DNA from 2 places in the Brevibacillus sp. BC25 genome. Region 1 is predicted to be linked to the other one. Evidence: riboswitches for the same ligand, from Rfam matches in the RefSeq annotation. Region 1 holds a riboswitch; the other holds the start of a gene.

Region 1 (3,836 bases):
GCAATTTCATTTTCACACGATCAAACGAACCCAAGACTTGGGAAACGATGGTCCTGCAAGCAAACTGTACGAAAAGCGGTGATTGTGAGCTGACGATGCTTCCGTTTCACGCAGAATTGGGACAAGCTGTACCCATGAATGAAAGCAACGGCGCTGCCCTGCTAAAACGCATTGAATCCATTTCTGAGAGTGTCGACATACAAAGTGACGGGCGTATACAGCCGCGTGCAAAAGCGGTGGAGACTGCCCCCTGACAAAAGAAGCCGTGTTTCCAGGTAACTAGAAATACGGCTTTTCTTCTTATGATTCCTCTTACTTACGCAGATTCGATAATGGGGAAGCAGCGCACTTCTAAACCGAAATCATTTTTCAATAGGGACTCGTGCTCTTCACTGATTCCTGTTACGATCAAACCTGCGCGCAAGACGCCTCCCAAGTCGAATTGGACTTTTAGTTTATGCACGTTGACTCCTGCCTGCTGAAGGAAATGCAGGACACGATCTGGCGTAGCAGTATGACATGAGCCCTCAAGGTAACATAGGACGTGTTCTACCGAGTCCACCGTGGCTCCAGCTTTGTCAGCCGTTTTTTCTTTCCAAGTAGGATGCGGTGTGAATGGCTGTGTCAATAAATAGGCCAAATCCTCCACGACTGCACTTGCTGTAGGGAGCTCTCCTGCCCCTCTTCCTGTAAACAACAAGTCTCCCACGATGTTGCCGGATAGCTGGACAGCATTAAACGCGTCGTGGATTTGCGCCAACGGATGGCTCAGCGAAAGCATGGTTGGTTCAACTGATAGGCGAATTCCTTTCTCAGCTTGATAGGCCTGCGCAATCAGCTTGATCCGGTACCCCAGCTCGCTCGCAATCCGAATGTGACCTGCAGACAAATCTGCAATTCCTTTGCGAACAACATCTGCTAAAGGCAGCGATTCTCCGTAAACAAGCTGTGCCAAGATATACAACTTGTACATAGCATCAAAGCCTTCTACATCGGAACGAGGGTCCGCTTCCGCATAGCCCAGCTCCTGCGCTTGCTTGAGCACCTCCTGGTAAGAGAGCTGCTCTGTCTCCATTTTCGTCAAAATGAAGTTCGTTGTTCCGTTAAGAATACCGCGAACGCCTTGAATATCGTTCGTCCGTAGGAACTGCCGGAGCACGCTCAAAATCGGGATGCCCCCTGCCACACTCGCTTCATAGGCAAGGTGCACTTGATGCTGATTTGCCAAATCGACTAGCTCCGTTCCTTTTTTCGCCAGGAGTTCTTTGTTGGCAGTTACCACATGGCAGCCCTTTTCGATCAAAGCACGGACGTAGTCATAGGTAGGTTCTACACCGCCCATGACTTCCACCACGATATCCACATCGCTGCGTAATACATCCTCAAAGTCTGTTGTCAGTAATGCCGGGTCGATATGAACCGCCCGCTCTTTTTCCGAATCACGCACCAATGCCTTGACGATCTCAATTCGTTTACCCAGACGAGAAGCCAGCTTCTCCTGCTGCGAACGGATCGTTTTGATTACGCCTCCACCCACTGTTCCCAATCCCAATAATCCCACGCGTACCACTTCTGCACTCATCCTGACCACCCCATACCCCGAATTTTAGATAAAAAGAAAAGCCATCTTCGATAAGAAGAAGGCTTGTTAGCAGCTACTGCTCCCCCTCCTTATCTCCCAGGACGTATATGTCCTGCAGGAATTGGCACCTTGTCACAAACATGCGTGACGGTTGCCGGGCTTCATCGGGCCAGTCCCTCCACCTCTCTGGATAAAGAAAATATGAAATTGAAAAAAACCTTCTTCGCTAAGAAGAAGGTTCATCTACTGATGGAGTAACCCGCTTCTTATCTTTCGAGACGAAACGTCTCGCAGGAATTGGCACCTTGTCGCAATATGCAACGGTTGCCGGGCTTCATCGGGCCAGACCCTCCACCTCTCTGGATAAGAACTAATTATGCTGTTGAGCTTTATTCTAAGAAATTCCAAGGCAAGCGTCAACAAAATTCTTTCTTTTCTGATTGCAAGCTGATTTGGTCAGGCTTTCAGGTGTAGGTGAACAGGCTTTCTACCTCTTCCATACTGCAGCAAGTGCAATGAAGCACGCCCTCCTGGCATTCTTCAGGCAGCTCTTTTTCCTCGACATATCCGCACCATTGGCAAATAAAAAGTTGCATTCGCACACCCTCCTCTTCTTTTATCCTGCCCAAAATAAAAAGAGCATTTTCTACTCGACCGTGACGATCGTTAGAAAATGCCAGAAAAGGAGGGGCGTACTTGTCCACTCGCTGTTTTTCGCAAGCCATCTCTAACACCTCCCTATCTCCCGTAGGTCTATCAGTGTTGTCGAAACAGGCAGGTCTCCTGACTTTGGGTTCATCATCTAGCGTCGCCTTCCCCGTCTATATTGATAGACCAGTGGCTTGTTGGACGCTGACTCCCCTCTTACAGTGGCGGGACCGTGTCGGATTTGCACCGAGCTTCCCTATTATCCTTTTGGCGAATTGGTACGCCCTAAGGAACCTGTTTCCACCTATGAAATTGTCTTTTCTCACTACTCCACTCAAATTTTACCTTATTTTTCCTTGTTTTGCGAACATTGTTCGTGGGCTAGTAGCCATTCCTTTCGCCACAAGCCACCCGAATAGCCTGTTAAACTCCCGTTTGCTCCTATGACTGTTTTCTGAAAGTCTGTCCCTTTCATCCACAGGGGAACAGAAAAGGACTGTCTCTTGCCGGAAAAATATTCGTCCAGCTGTTGCCGACAAACAAGGAGAGGCTCTGAGCTACCCCAAATACCGATCTTTCAAAATGGTAGTATGGTGAGCTTCATGTCCAGCAATCACATAGGCCAACGTCCTTGCAGATAGCTTGTTTCCGTTGGCAAGTCCTGTACGCAACCACGCTTCTGGAGAGATTCCTCGCACCTGCGCGATGGTGGAAGCCCGAACAGCCTTATACTCTTCCAATAAATCAGAGAGGTCTCTTAGCTGAAAACACCCGTGTTCTACAAAAGCATTCTCATCAAAACCGACGAGGGGTGTCTGATCTCCTCTCGCGATTCTCAGCAAGCGATAGCTCATGATGCGTTCTGTATCGACGAGATGACCCAAAACCTCTTTTACCGTCCATTTACCTGGTGCATACCGATAATCCATTTGCTCGGGCGCTAGTGACGAAAATAACGCGACTTGCTTCTCACCTTGTTGTGTGAGGGTCGTTTGCAGCTCCCCCTCAGGTACAAGCCCAATATAATAGTCAAAATAAGCAGCGTATTCATCGCGGTCTGGTCGTCTGAGCATGTATTTCCCACTCCTCGTCATTCATTTTGGATAGACAAATTATACCACCATGCATCCCCATTCCAATACGAAAGCACCCGCCTGATCTTCACAGGCGGGTGACAGTCACCATTATACGCTATGTAATCCTTCAAACAATAGGACCCTTGCCGGGGCTGCATCCGTGCCGATCAGCTTGAGTGGTGCAGCTACCAGAAAATACTCGCCTGGCGGGACCTCAGCTAGCCGCAAGCCTTCCACGACAATGACTCCCGCTGCAAACAGCTTTTTATGTGTGGGGTGTCCTTCCTGGGCGCGTTCGATTCCAAGTGCATCGGTACCAATGCCCCGCACACCCAGCTCACTTAAATATTCTGCTCCTTCTTCAGACAGAAAGATGAATTCAAAAGAGAACGCCTCTTCAAAAGAGTTTTTCGTTTTAAATAGGACAAAATCTCCTCGCACAAGATCGAAGCACTCCAAGTCGGAGCGAGTGATCCTGTCTTCTACCGCTGTGAGATCGAGAACCTTGCAATTGCCCACTAGCTTTTCCA
Region 2 (3,836 bases), on a different contig from region 1:
ACTGGAAGATTTCCGTGCACAGGTTGGACATTTTCACTGAACCAAGATCTTTCAGCGCATGGTTGTTGTTCGCATTCGTTTTGTTCATGATGTAAGGATAGCCCGATTCCATTTGAATCATCGCGATTTTGGTCAACATCTCGCGTGCGCTCATGACGGTCTTTTTCTTGATGCGATCGTTTGCCAAGAGCTCCTCGTACATATCATCGAGGTCCATATCATCCAGATGCACGCCGTATTCTTTGTACACGGAGTACGGAGCAAACACAGTCAATGGCTTGTTTTCCTCAGCTAGCTTGTAGAAAACGTTTGGTACGATCAGGCCGATGGACAACGTTTTGATGCGTGCTTTTTCATCCGCATTGATCTTTTTGCAATCGAGAAACTCGTTGATATCCCAGCCGAAGATGTTGTAGTACGCTGCTCCTGAGCCTTTGCGTTGCCCCATTTGATCCGCGTAGGAAAACGCATCTTCCAACAGCTTGAGAACGGGCATAACACCTTTTGCTGCGCCCTCGACGCCTTTGATCGGCTCTCCTCGTCCGCGAAGCTTGGACAGGTTCACAGCTACACCGCCGCCAATTTTGGATAGCTGCATACAAGTTCCCAAAATAAAGTTGATGGAGTTCAGTGCATCATCCATTTCGAGCAAGAAGCAGGAGACCATTTCTCCACGGCGGCTTTTGCCTGCATTCAGGAAGGTTGGGGTCGCCGGCTGCAAGCGTTGATCCATCATAGAGACAGTTAAACGCTTGGCTAGCTCAAAGTCACCTTGTCCAAGGGACAGTGCCACTACGGCCACCCGGTCTGGATACTGCTCCAAGTACATCGATTTATCGTTCGTTTTCAAGGCGTAATCTTTATAAAATTTGGAGATAGCCATGTACGAAGCAAATTGAAAATCAGCGTCATAGGCCAAACGGAAAACTTCATCGACCTGCTCAACAGTGTATGTTTCATAGACGTTTTCATAGAAGTCATTCTCGATCAAATAGTCCATGCGTTCTTTGACACTGCCAAAAGTCATCGTGTTGGACTGCACTTCTTCCATGAAGACCGCAACCGCTTCCCGATCCTTTTCCAGTTGATAAAATCCGTCGTTGCCACGCTGCATCAGTTCGTTGTTCAATTCAATATGCCGCAATTGCTGCCACCCCACTCGTAAATTGTTCCACGTCACGGCCGGTACCGGACAGTTCAAATTTAGAAATCACCGGAACGCCATATAGGCTCGCGATCGTATCCGCGCTTTTAGCAAAGCTGGTTCCCCAGTTGCGGTTGCCGCTGGCGGATACTCCGCGCAGATTGACATGATTTCGCTTCAGGAACGTCGCCACCTTCTCCGGCACTTGTCCGAATCCCGTCGTGTATGTTATCAAAATGAACGGCTCGTCCAGCACCATTTCTTGATTAATTTCCACATGTGGCAAATTAATTTTGTTGACGAATCTTCGGACGTTTCCTGTTTTTGAATCAAAAGCGATTAGCATGTCCCTCATCCTATCCTGCTATTTTTACTCTGTATGTATGTTATTTAGCCAAAGTAAAAGCGCATCCGACGTTTACATGCCGAATGCGCGTGATGACTTCCATCTAGCAATTCGCAAATGCGAATTGAGCGCTCGAACACTTCCCTATCTCCCGTAGGTTAAACAGTGCAAGCGGTTAGGCAGGTCTCCTGGCTTTTGGATCATCGCTCCATTTGCACCTTCCCGATCGGTCATGATCAGTGGCATTCTTTCGCAAATGGAACTCTCTCATTACAGTGGCGGGACCGCGTCGGATTCTCACCGACTTCCCTATTAAGTCTACCAAATCTGGCTGGTAAACACCTTACCGCATCAATATGTAGTTGGTAAAACTTACTTTACCTCAATATATCGTAGGAGTCAAGCTCAGTATGGGCTCTTTTCGAAAACTAACTATTCTCCTTTTTCGGCTATTGCCAATCTCTGGTTCTCGTTCATATAATAGATTTTGTGCGTGTTGGTTAGCCTTGGAGAGATTGGAGAGTAGCCCTCATGAAAAGCACCGACTATCAACCTGTCGTCATTCCTCGTTCTTTCAGTAAAATCATGACTTATCAAGAGCGGGACTATCATATTTTCGTAAGTATACCTGCCGATCCCCCTCCGGAATCAGGCTTTCCCGTCATATATTTGCTAGATGGCAACTCTGTATTTGCAACTATGACCGAAGCGATACGGATACAGTCACGCGGTCCTGAACGAACTGGCGTGTATCCTGCTATCGTCGTCGGGATTGGGTATCCAACGGACGGTCCGTACCATCCTGCCCGTTTCTTTGATTACACGTATGAGGTTCCTGTCTCGGAGCTTCCTGGCAACCCAAAAGGAGCCGACTGGCCTCAGATGGGGGGAGCAGAACAGTTCCTGACCTTTTTGGAGGAGGAGCTCAAGCCTAGCATCGAAAAAGACTTCCCCGTCGATCGGACGCAGCAAGCGATTTTTGGACATTCGCTAGGTGGCTTGTTTGTCTTGCATGTACTTTTGTCGAGACCACACGCTTTTCAGCGGTATATAGCTGGCAGTCCCTCGATCCACTGGAATGAGAATGTGCTGCTTGCGAAGGAGAGTCAATTGCCGGGCCTGCTGACAGAGGAGCTCGACGTCCATGCGCTTCTCACCATCGGAGAGTTGGAAAACGATGGGCGATTCTTGGTCAAAGAAAAAGCCCTGGCGATGATCGAACGATTGTCCTCCATGGGCAAAGGTCAGATCAAGGCTTCCTTTAAAGAATTTGCTGACGAAAATCATTCGTCCGTCTTGCCAGCCTTAATTAACCAAGGACTCAAATTCGCTACGAAAAAAACTGCCCGCTAAAAACGGGCAGTTTTTGTTTATCATGACTCGTTTACTGTAGAGATAACACTTTGGTGATTTGGGGTAGCTCTTCGATGGCAGATACAATCGTCGGTGTAATCTCTTCATCAGTCACAGAGATAAGCAGGGCATTCTTCCCTTTTTGCTCGCGCGATACATTCAACTTGGAAACATTGATTTGATGTTCGGCCAGTTTTCGTGAGACATCATAAATCACGCCTGGATAATCGATATGGCGAACCAACAATCCATGTGCCCCCGGAGGTATGCGACACGCGCAGTAATTGATTTCACTGATGTACACTTCTCTCCAATCTTGCGCGAAGGTGTACTTGTTCGCTCCTACACGCAAAATCGCCAAATGATTCGCATATTCGCCGGAGCTGTTTTGGACAGAAACCTTCGTCCCGAGTCCTTCCACTAACAGCGTTGCGATTCCCTCTTTATTTTCATGAGCAAGAATACTTAATTGTGCACCCGCTAACTCAGGCTCGAGTCTTCGAATCAGTTCAGCCAGCTCACGCAGTCCAGCATATTGGGTCATGTGATGCCTTCACTCTCCCAGTCAGGTTTATCCTTGTTTTTACGGCAGAATCCATGCTTCCGGCTCTTTCTTGATGGAGGATTCGTTATCAGCACGATACCAAGCCGTCAACGTTTGCCCCTCTTTCGTATAGTAGATTCGGTAGATGGTATTGCCTTTTCCGCTGTTAGTAAAGGGACTTTCCTCCAGCGGAACCGCTGTCACTCCACCTGCGGTAACAACCCCACCGTTCTCCTTGATGACGTTTTGGATCGTCGCCATATGCTCTTTACCCAAGGAGGCCATCCCGAAATAAGAGATGATCGCCAAGAGAACCGCTCCCGCCAAAAACGAAACGATAATCACTTTTGATTTTTTCGTAGCATCCACCAAGTGCTTCCCCCGTCTATCTTAGTTCTCTTTGTCGACTAAGCGTACCTTGTCAATCGTACCGCCACCCAAGCATACTT

Evidence for each region. Region 1 has a riboswitch for cobalamin ahead of PMI05_RS26110 (hypothetical protein). Riboswitches for the same ligand answer to the same signal wherever they lie in the genome.
Region 2: it holds a riboswitch for cobalamin, as region 1 does, so the genes downstream of both, nrdI (class Ib ribonucleoside-diphosphate reductase assembly flavoprotein NrdI) here and PMI05_RS26110 (hypothetical protein) in region 1, are expected to answer to the same signal.

Annotation. Positions count from the first base shown of each region.
Region 1 covers NZ_AKIX01000117.1:116,963-120,798, forward strand. Annotated here, with positions in the region: gene PMI05_RS26100 (CapA family protein) at 1-254, shown strand, start outside; gene PMI05_RS26105 (homoserine dehydrogenase) at 317-1,582, opposite strand; SAM riboswitch class I at 1,669-1,779, opposite strand; SAM riboswitch class I at 1,846-1,952, opposite strand; gene PMI05_RS26110 (hypothetical protein) at 2,047-2,316, opposite strand; cobalamin riboswitch at 2,338-2,543, opposite strand; gene PMI05_RS26115 (DinB family protein) at 2,788-3,303, opposite strand; gene PMI05_RS26120 (cyclase family protein) at 3,415-3,836, opposite strand, start outside.
Region 2 covers NZ_AKIX01000102.1:3,783-7,618, reverse strand. Annotated here, with positions in the region: gene nrdE (class 1b ribonucleoside-diphosphate reductase subunit alpha) at 1-1,144, opposite strand, end outside; gene nrdI (class Ib ribonucleoside-diphosphate reductase assembly flavoprotein NrdI) at 1,131-1,490, opposite strand; cobalamin riboswitch at 1,651-1,851, opposite strand; gene PMI05_RS23295 (alpha/beta hydrolase) at 2,022-2,843, shown strand; gene PMI05_RS23290 (ACT domain-containing protein) at 2,875-3,387, opposite strand; gene PMI05_RS23285 (hypothetical protein) at 3,427-3,756, opposite strand; gene mnmA (tRNA 2-thiouridine(34) synthase MnmA) at 3,778-3,836, opposite strand, start outside.